3 regions of the Geobacter sp. SVR genome follow, and region 3 is predicted to be linked to each of the others. Evidence: riboswitches for the same ligand, from Rfam matches in the RefSeq annotation. Region 3 holds a riboswitch; each other region holds the start of a gene.
The links. Region 3 has a riboswitch for cobalamin ahead of GSVR_RS07570 (ribonucleoside triphosphate reductase). Riboswitches for the same ligand answer to the same signal wherever they lie in the genome.

Region 1 (7,726 bases), 2.2 Mb from region 3:
TATCTGGTGGGGGCGGGCCAATGCCGCCGGCGCCATTGCCGGCATGCTGGCCGGAGTGATAATCACCGTTGCCCCGCTGGTTGCAGGGGGGAGCATTCCATTGATCGCAAGCCTGCTGCCGTATACCTCCTCCGCTTTTCTGGGGGCACCGCTGGTGATTGCGATCATGATTGCGGTTTCGCTGATGACCTCACCCCCTTCGGTCGAGATACGCACCTTTTTGAACCGTCACGTGCATGACGGCGCGGAGGAGTGATGGCACTGGTCGCCTCTTCAAAGGGAAAAGATTTCAACACCTGGCTGGCAGCCAGAGATTTCGTGCTCACCTGCCGCCAAACCCTGCTGGAGAGTGCTGCCTGCATGTCGTCGGAACAGGCTGAAGAACTGTTTGCCGAGGTCGAGCGTGAGCTGGCGGGGCGCGAGGCGCTGCATGCGGACGAACTGGCCCATCTGCGGCTTATGATTGCCGAGGCCGCCACAGCCGGTGGACCTGATCTGCTGCACCCCCTGGTCGATCGATTCTACACCGCCTGCTACGATTTCTTCGGCCGGAACCGTTCAGCTATCGCCTTTTTTCATCTGAGCGCAGAATTCCTGCGCGCGGCGAGCACCACCATCGTGGGGTATGCCAGGCAGCAGACCGGCTGCGCTGACCTGCCGGTGGCGCTGATTGCCCTGAACAGCGGGGGACGCCGCGAGTTTTCGCCGCTCCACCGTTTGCAGCTGCTGCTGGTCCATGGCGGCGATGCGCCGGAACCGGCCGTCATGGAACGCTTCGGCCGGGTACTGGAGGAGGCTTTTCAGGCCGCGGGGCTGTCGCTCGACGGCCAGGTCACGCCGGGAAGGCTCGAATGGCGCGGCAGCATGAGGGTCTGGAAGCAGCGGGTTGCGGAGTTGCTGGAGCGCAACAGATCGCGATACCTGAATGATCTCACCCGGCTGGCGGATCAGGATGCGCTCTTTTCCGACCAGGGGCTGGCCGATGAATTTTACTCCAGTTGCGTGCAGGCCTTGGAGGGAAGCCGCTCTGCTCACGCCTTTCTGGTGTCGCAGATGATGGGGCTTTCCACCGGGATCGGCATGATGGGGGGTATCAGGCTTGCGAGGCGAGGGGCGCAGCGGGGTATGTTCGGGCTGCTCGAACACGCCCTGCTGCCGCTCTCCTCGGCCATCGGCTCCCTGGCGCTGCTCAAGGGGGTGCGCGAGGTGGAAACGACCCAGCGGGTCCGGAAACTGCTGGCCCGCAGTGAGATCGATGTTGAAATGGCCGAACGTCTGCTGGAGGCCTGGCACTTTTTCAACGAGCTGCGGCTGCAGCGCGAAACGGCCTGTCTGGCCGACCGGGCCTATGAGGCTGCCGGGTATTTCGATGTACAGGCGAGTCCGGCGGAGGTCCAGGAACGTTTCAAGGATTTCCTGGAAACGGTTGCCACTCTGCAGCGCCATGTCGGCATAGCTTTCAGCGGTTTGATGGAGCAGGTCTGATGTTGATCACCCTTTCCACCGGTTCGCTTTTCACGCTGCCGTTGCAGAAGGTTTTCGAGCTGTCGGCCCTGGCCGGTTTCGACGGTGTCGAACTGATCATCAATCACGACTTTCAGAGGGACAACCCGGCCAGGCTGATACGATCGCTGCAGGAGATCGCCACGATATATTCCATCCACGCCCCTTTCATGCCGCTGGATGGGTGGGGCGGGCCGGTGGGGTCGCTGAAGCGGTCGGTTCAATTGGCGGCAGAGTGCGGCATCCCTCTGGTAAACTTCCATCCACCCTCCTGGATGGGGATGGAGATCGCCTTCTGGCGCTGGCTTTACAGCATCAACGACTTCCAGAAGGAGATCGGCCTGAACGGCCAGGTGGCGGTAACCATGGAAAACATGCCGTGGGTGGGCAGGATGCGCATCAATCCCCACATTCTTTCGAACACCCAGCGCCTGATCGACTTCGTCCAGGAGCACAATTTGTACATGACCTTCGACTGCACCCACATGGGGTCGGGCAAGACCAACTTCATCAACGATTTTTATCTCTGTTACGAAAGCGACCGTATCAGGAACATCCATTTTTCCGATTACGGCTACGGCCGCGAGCATCTGCTGCCGGGACACGGCGTCCTGCCGCTGACCCGCTTCCTGCACCACCTGCGCAACACCGACTACCGCAGCACCGTAACCCTGGAACTCAGCCCGTCCGAATTCCCCAAAGAGGAGCGGATCATCTTCGAGAGCCTGCTGGAGATCCTGGCCTATTTGCGCAAGGAGACATTCAGCCAGGCTGATCTCCCTGAATACGACCAGAGCCTCCACGTCTCAACCGCCAGCTGATATGCGCCGTATTTCCGATCGTTACGTCGAAAAATCGTTTCTTTATCTGCTGGTCCTGTCGCTGCTGCTGCACCTGGGGGCGCTGGCCCTGCTGCTGTACCTGCCGCAATCGGGAAAGCAGCTCGCCAAAGAGCCGGTCTTCATCGATCTGCAGACGGTGCCTGAGCTCAAGCGCCAGGAACCGCCCCGGCAGCCAGAAACACCGCGCCTGCCCGAGCGGCGTGCACCGGTCTCTCCGAAGACATCTCCGCCTGTTGCCGGTTTGCGGAACAGGACTCCCGAACCTGACCGCGAGCTCCCCCGGCGGCCGGTGCAACCAAGTCAGCCAGCACCCCGCGAATCGCAGCCCGAGAAACGACCAAACGCACCATCGACCGGAGAGCGCCGGGAAAGTCAGATACCGCCCGGTTCTTCAGCCAGCAGCCTGCTGAAACCGCGCCAGTCGGCGAAACCGCAGGGGACGCCTCAGCTTTTCCCCAGTGCCGGCAGGATCGCCAAGCTGGAGCAGGAATATCGCCGCACGTTCGAGGGCAATGGCGCGGAGGGCGAAAGTCGCCTCCTGAATACCAGCGATCCGGGTCTGGTATCATTTTTCAAGCGGCTGGAAAATGCGGTCTACGGTGTGTGGCGGATACCCCCCGGCGGGGAAACACTGACCGGCGAAGTCGTCGTCATGGCTACGTTCAATTCCAGGACAGGCGAGATTGTTGCCATCAAATCCATAGAAGGCTCCGGACATCGGGTGCTGGACGACGAAGTTTTTCGCGTGCTGCACACCATTGGCCCGGTCGGGCCTCTTCCCAAAGGATACGATAAGCCTGAGCACGATCTGTTCATGATATTCAGGTACGGGGGGAGCTTTGTGAGGATCATCCGGTGAGCGCCATGAGAGGATTTCTGATAGCTGCCCCCCAGAGCGGCAGCGGCAAGACCACCGTCACGCTGGCCGTCATGGCGGCCTTGGCGCGCCGCGGGGTAGCGGTGGCACCTTTCAAGTGCGGGCCGGACTTCATCGATCCCGGGTACCATCGCCTGGTCACCGGCCGCCCATCCATCAACCTGGATGCCTGGATGTGCCCGGAGTCCTTTGTCCGTGACACCTTCGGGCATCATACGGCCGAGGCCGATCTTGCCATTATCGAAGGGGTGATGGGGTTGTTCGACGGGCTGGGGGCGTCGTTCGAGGGAAGCAGCGCCCAGGTGGCGGCCATAACCGGCGCTCCGGTGGTATTGGTGGTCAACGCGCGCGGCATGGCCGCCAGCGCCGCGGCACTGGTGAAGGGTTTCCGGGATTTCGACCCGCGTATCCGACTGGCGGGGGTGATCTTCAACAACGTCGGCAGCGCCTCCCACACCGAGCTGCTGCGCCACAGTCTGACCGAAGCCCTGCCCGATATCGCGATCTTCGGCTGCCTGCCCCGCAGGGAGGCGCTGGAGATCCCGTCGCGGCACCTGGGCCTGGTGACGGCGGAGGATAACCCGTTGCCGCAGGATTGGCTGGCGGCTCTGGCGGATCTGGCTGAGGAAAACCTGGATCTGGAACGGCTAGCAGCACTGGAAATCCCCCCCGACCCCCCTTTTGTAAAGGGGGGAGAAAAGTCTGCATTGGCATCCAGCCATGTACCCCCCTTTGAGAAAGGGGGGCTAGGGGGGATTTCCCCCGTCCGTATCGCCGTCGCCCGCGACCCGGCCTTCTGCTTCATGTACGAGGATAACCTGCGGCTTTTGCGCCAGGCCGGGGCGGAACTGGCTTTTTTCTCCCCCCTGGACGATGCCGGTCTCCCCGAGGGGACGGCCGGCCTCTATCTGCCGGGGGGCTATCCCGAACTGTATGCCGAACGGCTGGCCGGCAATGGGAGCATGCTGGAGGCCATCAGCCGGGCCGGGGCGGCCGGCATGCCTGTGTACGCCGAATGCGGAGGCTTCATCTATCTGACCGAAGGGATGGCAGCCGGGGCAGGGGGAGATTCAGCCGATTTCGTCGGCATCTACCCCACCAGGGCACGCATGTTGCCGAAACGCAAGGCGCTGGGCTACCGGCAGGTGGAATTTACTGCCGATGCAGTCATTGCCGCTGCCGGGACAGCGGTGCGCGGGCATGAATTTCACTACTCCGAAATCGGTCCCATGCCGCAACAGGTGGGGCGTTGCTACCGCATGAGCCGCCAAGGGCACGAGCTGGGGCCGGAGGGTTACCGTATCAACAACTGCCTGGCCTCCTACGTTCATCTGCACTTCGGCAGCAACGCCCGGATCGCGCCCGCTTTTGTGGACGCCTGTCGACAGTGGTTCGCCCGTGACCTGAACCGGTAATGCCGTAGCGTCGGAAAGGGTGGGATGGCCGGGTTGTAGCGTCTCATGATGCGAGAATATTCAGGCGGAGCCCGGCCAGGCTTGAGAGTTTTGGCCTTGCGTGCCGTACCGGACTGTGCTACGAAACCACACCATTCAACTTCCAGCTGTAGGGAAGCCGGTTGAAATCCGGCGCTGCCCCGCAACTGTGAGGGGGGACTCGTGTCGCAGAAAGCCACTGCCCGTCAGGGTGGGAAGGCGCGGCATGGGGATGATCCCCGAGCCAGGAGACCTGGCTGGAAGACTTATCAGACTCCGACCGAGGGGGAGAGAGCTTATGAACCGCCACAGCATTGTTCCATTGTTGGCCCTGCCTGTTTTCCTGCTGCCGTCAACGTCATTCGCCATGCACATTTCTGAGGGCATTCTGCCCTTTAATTGGGCTGCTTTCTGGTTTGCCGCCTCTGCCCCGTTTCTGGCAATCGGACTCCGCACCCTGACCAGGCGTGCCGCCAGCGACCTTTCCAGTAAGCCTCTGGTCGGCATGGTGGCGGCCGTGGTGTTCGTGATCTCCTGCATGCCGATACCGGTGCCCATGGCCGGAACCTGCTCTCACCCCTGCGGCACCGGTCTGGCTGCGGTTTTGCTGGGTCCGGCACTGGGAGTGGTCACCGCGGCGGTCGCGCTCCTGATCCAGGCGCTGTTCTTGGCCCACGGCGGGCTGACCACCTGGGGTGCCAATCTCTTCACCATGGGGATCATAGGCTCCTTTGCCGGGTACTTTGCTTTCCGCGGGTTGCGCGCCTGCGGGGCCGGAGTCGTGCCCGCCGCCTTTGCTGCCGGTCTTCTGTCGGATTGGGCGACCTATGCCGGTACTGCCCTGATCATGGCGGCAGGCATCAAAGGGACCAGCCCCTTTTGGCCGCTGGCGGGTAAGATCGCTCTGGCTTTTGTTCCCACCCAGCTCCCGCTGGGGGTGATCGAGGGGGCCATCACCGCCGGCATGGTGTCGCTGCTGGTCAGGAAACGTCCCGACCTGTTGGCCCGCACCGCTTTGGCTGTCACGAAGGGGGAGGGGCGATGAAGATACGGACCGTACTGTTTTCCGTACTGCTGTTTGTCTGCTGCTGCGGTGGTCCTGCGTGTGCCGGGGAGAAGTGGCCCGGGATCGACGAGGCGGTGGTCAACAGGATCGCCCGGGAACAGGGGCGCCCTGCCCGGGAACCGTTGATCGACACCGGCGAAGGGGATCTGCAGTTGTTCGCCTTTCTGGCGGCGGGAAGTATCGGTGGGTTTGTGGCCGGATACTACTGGCGGATGCTGCTGGAGGGAAGGAAAGGCCCCAACTGAGGTTGGGGCCTTTGATCCGGAATGCTTACTTTCGTCCGCGGCTGGTGCTGCCTTTCGGCGGCCGTTGGGCCGGGCCCGTGTTACGGCGGTTTCCGCCAAAGGGGCGTTTCTTGCCCTGGGGGGGCTGCGGGCGCGCCTCGCTGACCGACAGCACGCGATCGATGAAAAAGGCGCCGTCCAGCACCTCGATCGCCTCTTTGGTCTGTTGCACGGTCGCCATCCTGACGTAGCCGCACTCCTTGAATTCTCCCGTCTGCGGGTCCCGGATCAGGTGGATCGATGTGACGGTTCCCACCACCGCGAACAGTTTCCTGATGTCCTCTTCAGTGGCCTTGGCCGATATGCTTCCCAGGTACAGCTCGTTTCTCATCTCGTTTTCCTTGATTCCTTCGAATTAGACGGCACGGCCTATTGTCGGCGACCGTTCATTTCTTCTTGTTGCCCACTTTTCTCTCATCCGTGGAGGGGAGCAGCGTCAGTCTGACCGTGCGCCGCTCAGGGCCAACCTCCTCGAAAACATAGCTCAATGCCGATGATTCCGGGGCATTCCGATCCTCGATGGTATAGCGGAGTCCCAGCCTGTTGGCCAATTTCTCGATGATCCGTCGGGGGGACTCATCCTCCCTGAACACGAGCAGCTGTGTATTGTACGGCATCAACAGCCGCTCATAGGTGTAGGCTTCGGATGCCGGCAATTCGCAGGCAACGACCACCGACAGGCCGGCGTTGCTGGCAGTAAAGCCCAGAATCCCCTGCATGATGCCCGGCTGGGGAGCCAGCAGCCCCAGGCCTTCGGTCATTTTGCGGGCCATGACGCAGCTCGGGGCAGCGGCGATGCTGACGGGGAGAGAATCCTGGGCAGTTGCCGCCGCAGTGGCCGCGTGGCGATCCGCAGCCGCCGGTTTCGCGCTCCCTTTCCCGGCATGTTTGGATGCCCGTGCAGTCAGCGGTATCTTCAGCTCCTGCCCAACCTGCAGGGCGCGGGGATTATGAATGCCGTTGAGCTGCATCGCCTGGGGGATCAGCCGCTCCGCCGCCTCGTCGGACAGCCCGAAGTGCCGCACCAGGATCAGGTAGAGATGGTCTCCCGGGCGGACGGTGTACCTGACGATCTCGCCGGAGGCAGACTCGCGGTGTTCCGTCCGGTGCTTCCGGTGCTGGATGCGTGGCGGCTGGGACGGCTTGCCCGGTCGTGCCGGGGGCAGCTCTTTTAGATCGAGTTCGAACTCCGAGGCCCGGCTGGGAGGAAGATCCTTCGGGTTGATGTCGAACTCCGAGGGTGAGCCGAGGGCAGCCCCGCACAGGGCAAGGCCGAGAATCGCCGCGACTGGAACAATGATTTTCATGGGAACCACCACGCATCGCAATGTATCGGAATTTGCGCCACACTCTACCACAGCTTCAGGCATTGTCATATGCCGATTTGCGAGAATGCTTCAGGAAACCTGTTGCAGAAAATCGACGCTTTTCAGGCGGCGTCCCACCTGGGCGGCAATGGCCTGATCGAGCAGCGCTCCGGCCTGGGCGGTCGTTTCGGCTGAAAAGGGGATCGATCCGAAGGTGCCGGTAGCCAGGCAGGACAGCAACAGGGAGAGGGTGGCTGCCGATACGGGACGGCCGCTGCCGGCGCAGAAGCGGCAGTTCAGCTCTCCCCCCTCCGACAGGAGCGCCCCTGTGCCGCCGAAAGGGGTGTCGCAGCGGGAACAGGTCTCCAGGGAAGGGCGGTACCCGAGGATATTGAGCAGGTTGATCTCGAAAAA
Region 2 (7,726 bases), 2.1 Mb from region 3:
CCGCTTCAGGTCCTCGGCGGTCAGCACCGCCTCCCGGATGGCGCCGACAGCCAGCAGCTCCGCACGCAGCACCCCCGGCAGCAGCCCGCATTCGAGCGCCGGAGTCAGCAGTTCGCCACCCTGTGAGATCACCAGCGTATTGAAGGAACCCTCGGTCAGCTGATCCTGCTGATTGAGCAGGATCACGTCGTAGCAATCGGGATGTTCCTGCCTGGCACTGTCGAAGATGGCCCGGCGGGTGGTCTTGTGGTACAGGAACGGATCGCGGGCATTCACCCGCTGCCCGGCCAGTGCGATGGGGGCGGGTGGGGCGGCCTGACCGAGATCGTCGATCGCCTGCGACTCCACGGTCGTGTTCCCATTCTGATCCAGCAGGATGCGTACCTTGTTAACTCCCGACAGTTCCAGCCCCAGTTCCGAAAGTCGCCGGCGCAGAGGCTCCTCCTCGAAACGGTATCCCAAATAGGCCGCTGACTGCGCCAGACGCTGCAGGTGACGGTCGAGCAGCAGGTAGCCATCATCATCGTGGCGCAGCGATTCGATCAACTGAAACTCACCGCTGTCCCGGAACATGAAGGCCGATTTTGTCAGGCATTCCCGCCATTCGGCTTCCGCATCGGAATCCCAGGTGATGCCGCTGCCGATGCCGATCTCGCCTGTACCGGTGGCTGCTTCCACCACCGCGGTCCGGATGGCGACGCTGAAGACCGCCTCGCGTCCGGGGGAGAGATAGCCGATGGCCCCGCAGTAGACACCCCGCGATGTCTCCTCCAGATCCCGGATGATCTCCATGGTGCGGCGCTTGGGGGCGCCGGTGACCGAGCCGCACGGGAACAGCGCCCGCAGGATGTCGATCAGTCCCGCTTCGGGCCGAATGCGGGCCGTGACGGTGGAGGTCATCTGGTGCACGGTGGGGTAGGTCTCCACCTCGAACAACGCCGGCACCGCAACGCTGCCGGTCTCGGCGATCATGGCCAGATCGTTGCGCACCAGGTCCACGATCATCAGGTTCTCGGCCCGGTCCTTCTGACTGGCGGCCAACTGTTCGCGCCGACGCCGGTCTTCATCGAAACCGGGCCCGCGCGGTGCGGTCCCCTTCATCGGTTTCATGGTCAAAAGGTTGTCCCTGAGCGAGAAGAACAGTTCCGGCGAGGCGGACAGGATGCGGTGGCTTCCGATATCGAGCCAGGCACAGAAAGGGGCCCGCTGGTTGCGGCACATGCGGCGGTAGAGCGTGAAGGCATCGCCGCTGACGGTGAAGCGCTGCCGGGTAGTGAAGTTGACCTGGTAGGTGTCGCCCGCTGCAATGGCCTCACGGATGGCAGCCACGTCGGCGGTGTAGCGGTCGTGGTCGATGTCGAGTTCCGGTGAGGAGACCTGGCAGGGACCGCTCTCGCCCGAATACTCTCCGGATGAGATGCTGTGCCGTTCGGCAAAGATGCCGAACCAGACCAGCGGCAGCCCGGCCGGTTGGCCGACAGCCAGGTGCGGGTTCAGTCCCGGCGCAGCCTCGTAGGCGACATAACCGGCCGCATGTCTCCCATCTGCCACCTCCCGCTCCACCCGGGCTAGCGCCGGAGACACCTCGTCGGGGGTGAAGGCGACAATGGTTGACAGCAGACCCTCGAAGCGGAAAGAACGGGCGGAAGGATCAGGAGAGAAGGACTCTAGCAGGGCGATCGGATGACGGGGCGAGACGGCAGGCATATATCAGAAACCTAATTCCCAGGGACAGGCAGGATACATGGCATAATAAAAGCCGGGGTGTTCAAACATCCTGTCCATCCTGTTCATTCCTGTAAATTTTCCTTTAGCCTTTAGAACTGCGGCAGTGCCGCGATCAGGATCAATGCCACAATCTCGTTCAGCTCGTTGATGCAGCCGATCACATCGCCGGTGATGCCACCCAGCCTGCGGTGGGACCAGATTCTGAGCAGCCAGGTCAACAGTGCCAACAAGGCCAGCGTGGCCAGCCCCTTGGGACCCATCAGCAGCCAGGCCGCCGCCAGGGTTATCCCGGCTGCGATCACGATCCTGCCCATATCCGCAGTGTCGGCAAAGGCTGAACCGAGGCCATCGCTGCGCGCGGCGCGGGCACGGACAATCGTCTGTACCTGGCAGAAGCGGCTCAGTATGGGGAAAAACAGCAGCGCCTGCCATTTGAGCTCAGCCGGCACTGCCAGCAGGGCTTGCCACTTGAGCAGCAGCCCCAGCGCAACGGCCACCGCACCGGCTGCGCCAACATGGGAATCCTTCATGATCGTCAGGAAACGCTCCCTGCTGCCGCGTGCCGCCAGCCCGTCGCAGACATCGGCCAGCCCGTCCAGGTGCAGGGCGCCGGTGATGACAGTCAGGGCCGTGATCAGCAGGGCATCCGCCAGGGGGCGCGGCAGCCTGGCAGCTATCAGCCAGTTCAGTCCGGCCAGCAGGACGCCGATGGTCAGCCCGGCCAGGGGAAACAGAGCCGTGGCCCGCCCCAGGTCCTCTTTCTGACAGCGTGTGTCAAAGGGGAGGGGGATGATGGTCAGAAACTGCATGGCGATCAGGTAGAGGCGCATAGTAGGGACCAGGGGCCAGGGACCAGAGATCGGGAAGCAGATTTTACTGGTCCCCGGTTCCTGGTCCCTGGTCACCGATTATTTCGTCACGCCGGCTTCTTCGAAGGTGGCCATTTCCTTCATGATCTTGACCCCGGCCTCGATAAGCCCCATGGCCAGGGCCGCTCCGGTTCCCTCACCTAACCGCAGGTCCAGGTCCAGGACCGGCCGGACGCCGATGCGCTCCAGCATGAGTCGGTGGCCGATTTCTACCGACTGGTGGGCGGCGAAGATGTAGTCACGAACGTGTGGGTGCAATTCCGAGGCGATCAGTGCACCGGCAGTAGAGATGAAACCGTCGATCACCACCGGGATGGAATTTGCGGCACAGCCCAGTACCAGTCCGGCAATGGCGGCGATCTCCAGCCCCCCTACCTTGGTCAGGACGTCCAGTGGGTCCTGCGGATCTGGCCGGTTCAGTGTCAGTCCCTGCTCGATGACCCGGATCTTGTTGGCCAGGGCCGCATCGTTTATCCCGGTGCCGCGGTGGGTGACCTCAGCCACACTCTTTCCCGCAATGGCGGCGATGATGGCCGAGGAGGGGGTGGTGTTGCCGATCCCCATCTCGCCGGTGCCGACCAGGGCGACTCCTTCGGCTTTGCACTGATCGGCCAGTTCAATGCCGACTCGCACCGCAGCCTGCATTTCATCACCAGTCATGGCCGGTCCCTTAGCGAAATTGCGGGTGCCGCGGGCGACCTTGCGGTGAATCAGCCCGGGCGTATCGCCGAAGTCGTAGTTGACCCCCACATCCACCACCCGCACCTCAGCCCCGCTGTGACGGGCCAGCACGTTCACCCCGGCGCCGCCGCCAAGGAAGTTGAAGACCATTTGAGCGGTGACCTCGCTGGGATAGAGAGATACTCCCTCCTCGACGATGCCGTGGTCGCCGGCAAAGGTGAAGATCACCTTCTTCGACAGATCGGGCTCCTCGGTGCCGCCGATGGCGGCCATGCGGCGCGAGAACTCCTCCAGCCTGCCCAGTGAGCCGGGGGGTTTTGTCTTGTTGTCGAGCCTTTTCTGGGCCTTGTCCATCAGGGTAGCGTCAACCGGCTGAATGCGCTGCAGGGTCTGTTGTATGAAATCCATGTGCTGCTCCTTCCGTCTGCATTGTCTCAGAAAAGATCCGCGTCAATCCGCCGTTTAGGCCCCTTTGGGTCCATCCGCGCAAATCCGCGTGCCATTGTTTTTTTGTCTGTGTGTTATTTGAGTCGCAATGGGATACCGCTGGCCACCAGCCAGGCCTCGTCGGCCGCTGCGGCCACCATTTGATTGGCCTGTCCAGCCAGGTCGCGGAAGAGGCGCCCCAGGCGGTGTTCCGGCACGATGCCCATGCCGACCTCGTTGGAGACGATGATCACCGGCGTGGTCATGTCCCGCAGGGTGTCGGCCAGACGGCGCACCTCCTCCAGGATCCGTTCTTCCGTCTCCCAGCCCGGATTCTCGTCCAGCAGGAGCAGGTTGGAAAGCCACAAGGTCAGGCAATCTACCAGGATACCGTGATAGGCACCATCGCAGCAGGTCAGGGCCCGGCTCAGGTGCAACGGCTCCTCGACGGTCTGCCATTCCGGGCCGCGGCGTTGTTGGTGTTTGCCGATGCGCTCGTCCATCTCGCTGTCCAGGGACTGGGCCGTTGCCAGGTAACACAGCGGCGCCCCGAACTCAAGGGCCAGCTTTTCGGCAAAAGTGCTCTTGCCGCTGCGGGTCCCGCCGGAAATGTAGATGATGCGTGCCATGTCTCCTCCTGTTGTTCCGGCCTGCGTGCGCAATAAAAAAGCCCCGGACACCATTACAGGGCAGGGGCTCGAACGCAGGATCTGAACGTGATACTATCCGGCCTCGGCCCCTCGTTCCACGGAGGTCCCAAAAACCATCGGACTGGCAGGTTTCCTGGCTCGGGGATCGTCCCTTCTCCGCGCCTTCCCATCCTCTATCGGACAGTGACATCGTGCGGAGTCGGTCCCCCCTTACAGTTGCGGGTCAGCGAGGGATTTGCACCCTCTTCCCTTTTACCCGTGCTCATCGAAGCACGGCACCAGACCACGTAACAACGACATCTTTTTTTCATGTCGCACACATTACGGGTTGGCGTTCTTTAGCAGCTAAGCGCCGAAAAGTCAAAAGCAAATCTTCATCGGGAATTTTTTACAGATCCCCCTTGATTTTTGAAATTCTGTTGTTATATTTACCGCTGTTAGCACTCGGGTCATATGAGTGCTAATTCTGTCAGTGACAGCATACAAAACAACCACAGCATAGAAAGGAGATGGGCAAGATGAATTTGAGACCGCTGCAGGACCGCATCATCGTCAAGAGAGTCGAGGAAGAGACCAAGACCGCCGGTGGGATTTTTATCCCCGAAACCGCCAAGGAAAAGCCGCAGCGCGGCGAGATCGTGGCTGTCGGCAACGGCAAGAAGACCGAGGACGGCAAAGTGCTGCCGCTGGATGTCAAAGTGGGCGACAAAGTGCTGTTCGGCAAGTATGCCGGAACCGAAGTCAAGGTTGATGGGAATGACTATCTGATGATGCGTGAAGACGACATCCTCGCAGTTATCGAATAGAGCGGCTTCGCCAAAGGTCCATCTGCGGCGTTGCGCTCTTCGCGGAACGCTCAACGTACAGTGAGTACGCCTCGCGCCCCGCTCATCGCGCGCCTTGCATCTGGAGCCTTTTGCTGTGCCGCATGAAAATCAAAACAATACAACATGGAGGAATAACATGGCTGCAAAGATCATCAAATTCGACCAGGACGGTCGCAATGCCATCCTGAAAGGTGTCAACACCCTGGCTGACGCCGTGAAGGTAACTCTCGGTCCCAAGGGCCGCAATGTCGTTATCGACAAGTCCTTCGGCGCTCCGCTGATCACCAAGGACGGCGTGACTGTGGCCAAGGAAATCGAGCTGGATGACAAGTTCGAGAACATGGGCGCACAGCTGGTGAAGGAAGTCGCTTCCAAGACCTCCGACGTTGCCGGCGACGGTACCACCACCGCCACCGTTCTGGCCCAGGCCATCTACCGCCAGGGTTCCAAGCTGGTTGCCGCCGGTCACAACCCGATGGAAATCAAGCGCGGCATCGACAAGGCCGTTGAGACCATCGTGGCCGAACTGCAGAAGATCTCCAAGCCGATCAAGGACCACAAGGAAATCGCCCAGGTTGGCACCATCTCCGCCAACAACGACAAAACCATCGGCGACATCATTGCCGAGGCCATGGAAAAGGTCGGCAAAGAAGGCGTCATCACCGTCGAGGAAGCCAAATCCATGGACACCACCCTGGAGACCGTGGAAGGTATGCAGTTCGACCGCGGCTACCTCTCCCCCTACTTCGTGTCCGATCCGGAGCGCATGGAAGCTGCCCTGGAGAACGCCCTGATCCTGATCCACGACAAGAAGATCTCCAACATGAAGGACCTGCTCCCGGTGCTGGAGCAGACCGCCAAGTCCGGCCGTCCGCTGCTGATCATTGCCGAGGACATCGAGGGTGAGGCCCTGGCTACTCTGGTAGTCAACAAACTGCGCGGCGTGCTGAACGTTTGCGCCGTCAAGGCCCCCGGCTTCGGCGACCGCCGCAAAGCCATGCTGGAAGACATCGCTGTTCTGACCGGCGGCCAGGTGATCTCCGAAGAAGTCGGTTTCAAACTCGACCAGACCACCATGGACATGCTGGGCCGCGCCAAGCGCATCACCGTTGACAAGGACAACACCACCATCATCGACGGCGACGGTAAGGAAGAGGCCATCCAGGGCCGCGTCAAGCAGATCCGCGCCCAGATCGAAGAAACCACCAGCGATTACGACCGCGAGAAGCTCCAGGAGCGTCTGGCCAAGCTGGTTGGCGGCGTTGCCGTGATCAAAGTCGGTGCTGCCACCGAAGTCGAAATGAAAGAGAAAAAGGCCCGCGTGGAAGATGCTCTGCACGCAACCCGCGCAGCCGTTGACGAGGGTATCGTCCCCGGCGGCGGCGTGGCTTACATCCGTGCCCTGTCCGCTCTGGACGGTACCGCGCTGGCTACCGAGCAGCAGTTCGGTGTCAACGTGATCAAGGCCTCCCTGGAAGCACCGATCCGCCAGATCGCCGAGAACGCCGGCATCGACGCCTCGATCGTTGTCGACAAAGTCAAAAACGGCAAGGATGCCTTCGGTTACAACGCCGCTGAAGACGAGTATGTCGACATGCTGCAGGCCGGCATCATCGATCCGACCAAAGTTTCCCGCACCGCGCTGCAGAACGCTTCCTCCATCGCCGGTCTGATGCTGACCACCGAGGCGCTGATTGCCGAGAAGCCGAAGGAAGAAGCTGCAATGCCCGCTATGCCGGGCGGCGGCATGGGCGGCATGGGCGGCATGGGCGGTATGTACTAAGAAGTCCGCCACAGCTCATTGTTCAGGAAAGAAAGGCAGGGGATTTCGATCCCCTGCCTTTTTTCATTTTACGTTTCTCGAGCATTACGGCGGCGTCCCTGCCGTCCCTTCTGGCGATCGTGGTAACTGCAGCTTTCCCGCTACTTCCCCTGCATATACACTATCAGTTGACATTCTTTCGGCAGCCTGTACCCTGAAAACGGGCTGCAGCAATCTGTTCGAAAAGAGACGGCGGAGCGATGATGAAGCGCGACATTTTTACCTCCGGTTTCGGCGTGCTGGCCGCCACCCTCGGCTCAGCGGTCGGTCTGGGCAATATCTGGAAGTTTCCCGCTCTGACCGGTCTCAACGGCGGAGCGGCTTTTCTGGTTATCTATCTCCTCTCGACACTCATGGCAGGGCTGCCGGTGATGATCGCCGAACTCATGCTCGGACGCCGCTCCCGGTCCGACGCGCTGACCACGTTCCGCGTGCTGCATCCGCAACGGGAGAGCTGGGGGCTGATCGGTGCGGTCGGCGTCCTGTCGGCCTTCCTGATCCTCGCCTTCTACACCGAGGTGGCCGGCTGGGTATTCGCCTACGTGTTCAAGTCCGTGACAGGAAGCATACTCTCCACCGATCCCACGGTCACCTCAGCCGCCTTCGCGAAATTGATTTCCTTAGGGTAAACCCCGGCTCTGCCGGGGGACCCCAATAGTTTGACAGTTCCTGAAATATGTAGAAGCCTCCCTAACGTGAACCGCTCAAAGTACACGAAAAGGA
Region 3 (7,726 bases):
CGGTTCGGGCAAGACCACGCTGCTGTGCACCCTGGCGGGCCTGCTGACCCCGCTCGGCGGAACAATGACCCTGGACGGCACAAGCTTCGGCGACCTGCGGGGAGCGGCCCTGGACGAGTTCCGCGGCAGGAACATCGGCATCATCTACCAGACCCTGCACATGGCCGGTGCCCTGACGGTCATGCAGAACCTGCTGCTGGCCCGCTATGCGGCCGGACTGCCCCAGGACCGGGCCAAGGCCCTGTATCTGCTGGAACAGCTCGGCCTTGCGGACAAGAAGGACGACAAACCCGAGACATTGAGCCAGGGGCAGCAGCAGCGTGTGGCAATCGCGCGGGCCGTTATCAATGCTCCCCGGATCATTGTCGGCGACGAGCCCACCTCGGCCCTGGACGACGCGGCCTGCGAAACCGTGATGGGGCTCCTGCTCAAGCTGGCTGCGATCGACAATGCCAGCCTGGTGGTCGCCACCCACGACCAGCGCATCAAAAAATATTTCCACAAACAGATCATGGTCGGAGGTGACCGATGAACAATCTGAGCCTGAGTTTCGCCTATCTGCGCCACAAGACGCTGAGCACCGCCCTCACCATCGTCACCTTTGCCGCCGGCGTGGCCATGATCGTGGTCCTGCTGCTGGTTAATGCCCAGCTCCAGTCCGATTTTTCCAACAACCTGAAAGGGATCGACCTGGTGGTGGGGGGCAAGGGCAGCCCCATGCAGCTCATCCTTTCCAGCGTGTTTTACCTGGACATTCCCACCGGCAACATTCCGCTGGACGAGGCGGAAAAGCTGGGCAAACACCCGCTCATCAGTGAGGCCATTCCCCTCTCTCTGGGGGACAACTACCGCGGCTTCCGCATCGTCGGCACCACCCCGGCCTATCCCGGTCATTACCAGGCCAGGCTGAAACCGGGGGGACGCTACTGGCACAAGGAGATGGAAGCCGTGCTGGGTGCCGAAGCCGCCGCCAGAAGCGGGCTCAGGCCCGGCGACTCCTTTGCCGGTTCCCACGGCCTGACCTCCGGCGGCGAGGTGCATGCGGAGTTTCCCTACACCGTGACCGGCATCCTCGAACCGACCGGCACCGTAGTGGACCGGCTGATCCTGACCGGCCTGGAGAGCGTCTGGCATATCCACGAGCACCATCACCACGACGAAGACCACGATGAGGACCATGACGAGCATCATGCGGAGGAGGCGCACCACCATGACGACGACCACGACCACCACGATGCGGATGAACACGAAGGCAAGCGTGAAATCACCTCCCTGCTGGTTTCCTACAATTCGCCGCTTGCAGCGGCGGAGCTTCCCCGCATGATCAACGGAACCACCTCGATGCAAGCGGCCAGCCCGGCCTTCGAGGTGGCGCGCCTGACCTCGTTCATGGGGACCGGCACGGAAACGCTCACCTTCTTTGCCTGGTTCCTGATCGCACTGGCCGGCCTCGGCATTTTTGCCGGGCTGTACAACGCCATGAACGAGCGGCGCTACGACCTGGCCCTGATGCGCGGTTTCGGCGCCAAACCGGGAAAACTGTTCGCCCTGATGATGACCGAGAGCCTGGCCGTTTCGTTGATCAGCGCGGCTGTCGGGCTCGTGGCAGGTCATCTGCTGGTGGGGGGTATCGCCGCCTGGCTGGAGCACACCAAACACCTGCACATGACGGGCCGGCTGTTCCTGGCCGAGGAGGCCTGGCTGCTCCCCCTGTGCCTGGTGGTGGGCGCTGCCGCGGCCCTGTTGCCGGCGGTGCAGGTCTACCGGATCGACATTTTCAAGACATTGGTACAACGCTGAGGAGGCCCTATGATACGCATTGTGTTCTGCATCCTGATGGTAGCGCTGGCCTGCGGTTTTACCCCGCCCGATGCCCGTTTTTCCCGCTCCGGCGATCCGGTGCCCTTGCCACCGGGACCCCGCCAGATGCAGTCGGAGGACCAGATCTGGAAACATTTCGCCCAATGCAAGCTCAGGCGGAATCAGGATTTTTCCTACGGCATCGCCTATACCCCGGAGGTCAAGGCCATGAACGGCAGGCAGACCGTGATCAGCGGCTTCATGCTGCCCCTGGAGGCCAAGGAGAAATTCACCCATTTCATCCTGAGCAAGCGCGCCCCTACCTGCGCCTTCTGCCCTCCCGGAGCCCCCAACGAGGTGGTGGAGGTCTTTACCTCTGAACCGGTGAAATGGCAGGAAGACCTGGTCACGGTTTCAGGCACCCTGACCTTGGCGAGCGACAACAAACGAGGGATTTTCTTCCTGATCAAGAATGCGACCGTGAAATAGCGGTGCGGGGATGGAAGGATATCGGCATCATCCCTGACGGACCGCCCCATGACGGTCCGTCAGTTCCCGGTCAGCCTTTTCAGCGCATTTTCCAGGATGGCATTATTGACCCCCATGCCGAGATAGCCGGTCTGGCCGTAGGTATCGTACAGCGCCACCTGTTCCACGAGTATGGCCAGGTCGGCCTCTCTGCCATGGAAATCGTGCCGGTTCTCGATGATCCGGAAGATCTGCTCTGCCAGACCGTCGGGAAGGTCCTGCTCGCTTTGGGCCGCCTCGGTGGCGGCCCGCAACCTGTCGAATACGGTCATGTCCGCTCCTCCTCCAGCCAGCGCAGGGTCCTTTTGATGTCCTCGTGATCGTAGGCCCACTTGCAGCAACCGGCCTCGGCATACACGTCATACTCCCGCACCTGGGCAAGCAGGATCTCCACCAGATACTCCTTGCCCTGATAGGCCTCCGGGTTCCTGGCAACCGCCAGTACCGGGTCCGCCAGCCATTGCGGCAGGTCCTGCTGTTCGTACTGCTCGATCGTGGCCGCTTCAAGTTCCTGAAAGACCTGATCCATGGTCCGCTCCTTTCCTATCTCCGTAAAGCTTCGAGGATATCTACAACGTTGTCCCAGTCCACCTCCGGGGTCATATGGCACCAGGAGAGCCGGATCGAACATTCCACCTGCTCCGGAGAGCGCTCCATTGCCGCCAGGACATGGCTGGGCGTGCGCGTATGGGAGGTGCAGGCCGAGGTGCTCGATATCGCTATGACCTCTTTCAGGGCATGGATGGCGCGATCCGAGCCGATGCCGGGCAGGGAGACATTGACCGCATGAGGGAGCGTGCAGGCCTCGTCGCCGTTCTGCTCCGCGCCGAGCCGGGCCAGGGCCGCCAGAGTCTCGGCCCGGAATGCCCGGCATTTCTCCCGGCGAGCGTCCCGGTCCCTGAGCGCCAACCGGACTGCTTCGCCGAACCCGGCTATCAGCGGGACCGCCAGGGTCCCGGGCCGCAGCCCCTGCTCCTGACCGCCGCCGAACATGAGGGGCTGCAGGGGAGGCAGCCGGTTATCCCGTTTGCGGGCGATCAGGGCGCCGATCCCCTTGGGACCGTAGATCTTGTGCCCGCTGACGGCGATCAGGTCCAGGCGGGGATGGCGGAGTTGGTCGATCTCCTTGCCGAATCCCTGGGCCGCGTCCACATGCCACCAGGCCTCGTGGCCCCCTAGGATATCCGCTGTTTCCGCCAGGGGCTGCAGCACCCCGGTCTCGTTGTTTACCTGCATGGTCGAAACGAGCAGCGTGTCCGGGCGCAGCGCATCCGCCAGGCGCTGCGGCTCGAAGCGCCCGTCCGCCTGCACCGGCAGGATCTCCACTTCGAAACCGAGCCGCGCCAGCTCCTCGAAAGGTTCCAGCACCGCCTTATGTTCGATGGCAGTGGTCAGCACATGGCGCCGCCCGCTTTGCCTGCCGGTCTCCGCCAGTCCCAGGATGGCCATATTGTTGCTCTCCGTGGCCCCGCTGGTGAAGATCACCTCGTCGCGCCGCGCCCTTACCACCTCCGCGATCTGGCCTCGGGCATGTTCGACGGCACTCCGCGCAAAAGCCCCGTGGTCGTGGATCGGGCTGGCGGCATTGCCGAAGTCCTTTTCGAAAAAACGCCGCATCACCGCAATGACGGACGGTTCCAGCGGCGTGGTTGCATTGCAGTCCAGATAGATCGCCATATCCCGCTCCCGGTGTTTTTTCCAACTATAGAACACCAAAGTGTATATAAAAAATATATTGTTTTTATCGTCGTTATATATTTTATATATACACAAACGGAGGCTGACATGGATCTGCGACAGTTACGGTTTTTTCTGGAAGTGGCCGATTCCGGGAGCTTTACCGGTGCGGCGGAAAAGTTGCACATTGCCCAGCCGGCCCTCAGCATTGCCATCAAAAAGCTGGAAGAGGACCTGGACGTGGTGCTCTTCAACCGGCGGGACCGGAAGATTACCCTGACCGCCGAGGGGGAGGTGCTGGCGCGGCACGCGCGGGAGATACGCCAGGGGGTGGCAAAGGCACGGCAGGAGATCGACGACCTGCGGGGACTGTTCAAGGGGGAGGTGCGGGTCGGCCTGACCCCGATGCTGAGCAGTTTTTTCTTTCCCGGGATAATCTCCGCCTTCAAGCGGCGTTATCCGGCCCTGCACCTGTCCGTTCACGGCGACAGCGCCTGGAACATCCAGCGCAGGATCGAGTCGGGAGAGATCGACATGGGAGTGGTGGCCGGAGCAGTGCCGGAGGGGCTCGATTCCCACCACATGGTGCGGGAGGAGGTTGTGGCCTGCGTCCATCGCAGCCATGCCTGGGCCGGGCGGAAAAAGATGCCGCTGGCCGAGCTGCTGGGGGAACCGTTGATCCAGTTCGAGGAAGGATATCACCTGCGGGAGATGATCGACGAACTGGCAGCCCGGGAAGGGCTCTCTCCCGTTACGGTGGCGGAATCGAACCTGTTTTCCCTGGTCAGAAGTCTGGTCAGGGAGGAACTGGGCCTGGCCTTTTTCCTCAAAATGGTGGTTGCTCGGGATGCGGAGGTTGCGGCGATCTCCTGCGATCCGCCGCTCTTTCTCGATCTCTCCATAGCCTGGAAAAAGAACACCACCCTTTCCCGGGCCAACCGGGCGTTTGTCGATTTTCTCATCCAGGAAGTGGATGAGTATTACCTGCTTGCCCAGGCGGCCGGCACGTTTCCATTGCCGTGATGTCCGCTTCCGGCCGTGCAAAAAGAAAAGCCATTGACACACAATATGGCACCGTGCTATACGACGGACGCAATATCTTGTTGCGAAAATATGACAATCGAATATCGGATCACGGCGCCCGCAAGGGCTTGATAGGGAAGAGGGGTGTAAATCCCCCGCGGACCCGCCGCTGTAAGCGATGACAAAGGGCAAGATGCCACTGACTGATGAGGTCGGGAAGGCGCCCGGAGGACGAATCGCGAGCCAGAAGACCTGCCATGATCCCAACCACTATTCAGAAGGCCGATGCCAGAACATCGGCCGGAACTCTCCGGGACTGGGAGCAGGTGGATAACGGGAACAGGCGACTTTGAACACGGAAAGTCCGCATGCTGCTTCGGCAGATGCGGACTTTTTTTATGGCTGTTTCCGTTGCGGTACCCTCCCCCCCGGACTCCAAACCAGAAAACCACAGCAGAGAGTTGGGCACGCTTTGCTCTGCCTGACTATGAACCTGAACTGCAATTGCACGCGGATTCACGCGGATGCGGCGGATGAACGCAGATTTTGGTTATCCGCGTCTATCCGCTCAAATCCGGCCTTTTCCGCGTTCCATGAAGATTTTGGGGTTCTCTGTGTCCTCTGTGGCAAAAGCCTTTAAGGAGTCTTCACCATGCCCCACACCGAACCACTGCCCGTCCCGGCAATCGTCGTCAAACGCGATGGTTCCCGCGCCCCCTTTGACGCCAACCGCATCCAGTCCGCCATCCTGCGGGCCGGCAAGGCCACCGGCGAATTCACCGAGGACGAGGCCCACCTTCTGACCCGGCAGATACTGAAAGTCCTGCGCCACCGCTTCCCCCTTGAACCGCCCCAGGTGGAGCAGATCCAGGACGTGGTGGAGCAGGCCCTGATCTCAGCCAACCACTTTGCCACTCTGCGGGCCTACGCGGTCTACCGGGAGCAGCGCCACAAGCTGCGCCAGGACCAGAAGACCGTGGTGGACGTGGCATCCTCGGTCAACGAATACCTGGAGCAGTCCGACTGGCGGGTCAATGCCAACGCCAATCAGGGCTATTCTCTGGGGGGCCTGATCCTGAACGTCTCCGGCAAGGTGGTGGCCAATTACTGGCTCAATCACGTCTATCCGCCGGAGGTGGGGGAGGCCCACCGGGAGGGTAGCCTGCACATCCACGACCTGGACATGCTCTCCGGCTACTGCGCCGGCTGGTCTCTGCGCATGCTGCTCACCGAGGGGTTCAACGGCGTACCGGGCAAGGTGGAGGCAGCCCCCCCCAAACACATGTCCAGTGCAGTGGGACAGATCGTCAACTTCCTCGGCACCCTGCAGAACGAATGGGCCGGGGCCCAGGCCTTCAGCTCCTTCGACACCTACATGGCCGCTTTCGTGCGCAAGGACCGGCTCACGTACGAAGACGTGAAGCAGCAGATGCAGGAATTGATCTTCAACCTGAACGTCCCCTCCCGCTGGGGCACTCAGACCCCGTTCACCAACCTGACCTTCGACTGGACCTGCCCGGAGGACCTGAAGAACCAGGTGCCGGTCATCGGCGGTGAAGAGATGCCCTTTACCTACGGCGAGCTGCAGGAGGAAATGGACCTGATCAACCGGGTCTATATCGAGGTCATGACAAGAGGGGATGAAAAGGGGCGGGTCTTCACCTTCCCGATCCCCACCTACAACATCACCCCCGATTTCCCTTGGGAGAGCAAGAACGCGGAACTGCTGTTCGAAATGACCGCCCGCTACGGCCTGCCCTATTTCCAGAACTTCATCAACTCCGAGCTCTCCCCCACCATGATCCGCTCCATGTGCTGCCGCCTGCAACTGGACCTGCGGGAACTGCTCAAGCGGGGCAACGGTCTGTTTGGCTCGGCCGAACAGACCGGCTCCATCGGCGTGGTGACCGTCAATTGCGCCCGGCTCGGCCACCTGCACCCAGGGGATGAGGCAGCCCTGTACCGAGACCTGGACCGGCTGCTGGACCTGGCCCGCACCAGCCTGGAGATCAAGCGTAAGGTAATCCAGCGCCACATTGACAACGGCCTGTTCCCCTACACCCGGCGCTACCTGGGGACCCTGCGCAACCACTTCTCCACCATCGGCATCAACGGCATCAACGAGATGATCCGCAACTTCACGTCAGACCAGGAGGACATCACCACCCCGGCCGGCCACGACCTGGCGCTCCGCTTCCTGGACCACATCCGGGCGCGCATGCTGGCCTTCCAGGAGGAGACCGGCCACATGTACAATTTGGAGGCCACCCCGGCCGAAGGGACCACCTACCGCTTCGCCCGGGAAGACAAGAAGCGCTACCCGCAGATGCTCCAGGCCGGCACTGCCGCAGCTCCCTTCTACACCAACTCGTCCCAGTTGCCTGTGGGGTACACCGACGATCCCTTTGCGGCCCTGGAACTTCAGGAGCTGTTGCAGCGCCAGTACACCGGCGGCACGGTCTTTCACCTCTACCTGGGGGAGCCGGTCTCCAGCACTGCGGCCTGCCGCACGCTGGTGAAACGGGTGTTGGAGAATTTCCGCATCCCCTACCTGACCATCACCCCCACCTTTTCCATCTGCCCCAAACACGGCTACCTGGCCGGAGAGCACCGCTACTGCCCGGTCTGCGATCAGGAGCTGGTGCGCGGGTATTACCACGCCAAAGGAGAACAGCCTCATGTCTGAAAACAACGCATT

Region 1: another riboswitch for cobalamin. It lies ahead of GSVR_RS17695 (energy-coupling factor ABC transporter permease); the one in region 3 lies ahead of GSVR_RS07570 (ribonucleoside triphosphate reductase).
Region 2: another riboswitch for cobalamin. It lies ahead of cobU (bifunctional adenosylcobinamide kinase/adenosylcobinamide-phosphate guanylyltransferase); the one in region 3 lies ahead of GSVR_RS07570 (ribonucleoside triphosphate reductase).

The regions. Positions count from the first base shown of each region.
Region 1 covers NZ_AP024469.1:3,789,438-3,797,163, reverse strand. Annotated here, with positions in the region: gene GSVR_RS17720 (cation acetate symporter) at 1-256, shown strand, start outside; gene GSVR_RS17715 (putative nucleotidyltransferase substrate binding domain-containing protein) at 256-1,485, shown strand; gene GSVR_RS17710 (sugar phosphate isomerase/epimerase) at 1,485-2,324, shown strand; gene GSVR_RS17705 (TonB C-terminal domain-containing protein) at 2,326-3,204, shown strand; gene GSVR_RS17700 (cobyrinate a,c-diamide synthase) at 3,210-4,637, shown strand; cobalamin riboswitch at 4,758-4,931, shown strand; gene GSVR_RS17695 (energy-coupling factor ABC transporter permease) at 4,954-5,700, shown strand; gene GSVR_RS17690 (cobalt transporter) at 5,697-5,966, shown strand; gene GSVR_RS17685 (RNA-binding protein) at 5,992-6,336, opposite strand; gene GSVR_RS17680 (LysM peptidoglycan-binding domain-containing protein) at 6,392-7,312, opposite strand; gene recO (DNA repair protein RecO) at 7,403-7,726, opposite strand, start outside.
Region 2 covers NZ_AP024469.1:3,752,712-3,760,437, reverse strand. Annotated here, with positions in the region: gene pabB (aminodeoxychorismate synthase component I) at 1-1,707, opposite strand, end outside; gene cobS (adenosylcobinamide-GDP ribazoletransferase) at 1,818-2,558, opposite strand; gene cobT (nicotinate-nucleotide--dimethylbenzimidazole phosphoribosyltransferase) at 2,637-3,686, opposite strand; gene cobU (bifunctional adenosylcobinamide kinase/adenosylcobinamide-phosphate guanylyltransferase) at 3,800-4,333, opposite strand; cobalamin riboswitch at 4,460-4,652, opposite strand; gene groES (co-chaperone GroES) at 4,864-5,160, shown strand; gene groL (chaperonin GroEL) at 5,318-6,964, shown strand; partial or broken gene GSVR_RS17490 (sodium-dependent transporter) at 7,204-7,623, shown strand.
Region 3 covers NZ_AP024469.1:1,635,761-1,643,486, reverse strand. Annotated here, with positions in the region: gene GSVR_RS07605 (ATP-binding cassette domain-containing protein) at 1-532, shown strand, start outside; gene GSVR_RS07600 (ABC transporter permease) at 529-1,800, shown strand; gene GSVR_RS07595 (DUF3299 domain-containing protein) at 1,810-2,289, shown strand; gene GSVR_RS07590 (GSU3529 family protein) at 2,349-2,600, opposite strand; gene GSVR_RS07585 (GSU3529 family protein) at 2,597-2,857, opposite strand; gene GSVR_RS07580 (cysteine desulfurase family protein) at 2,872-4,005, opposite strand; gene GSVR_RS07575 (LysR family transcriptional regulator) at 4,114-5,028, shown strand; cobalamin riboswitch at 5,124-5,303, shown strand; gene GSVR_RS07570 (ribonucleoside triphosphate reductase) at 5,681-7,714, shown strand; gene nrdD (anaerobic ribonucleoside-triphosphate reductase) at 7,707-7,726, shown strand, end outside.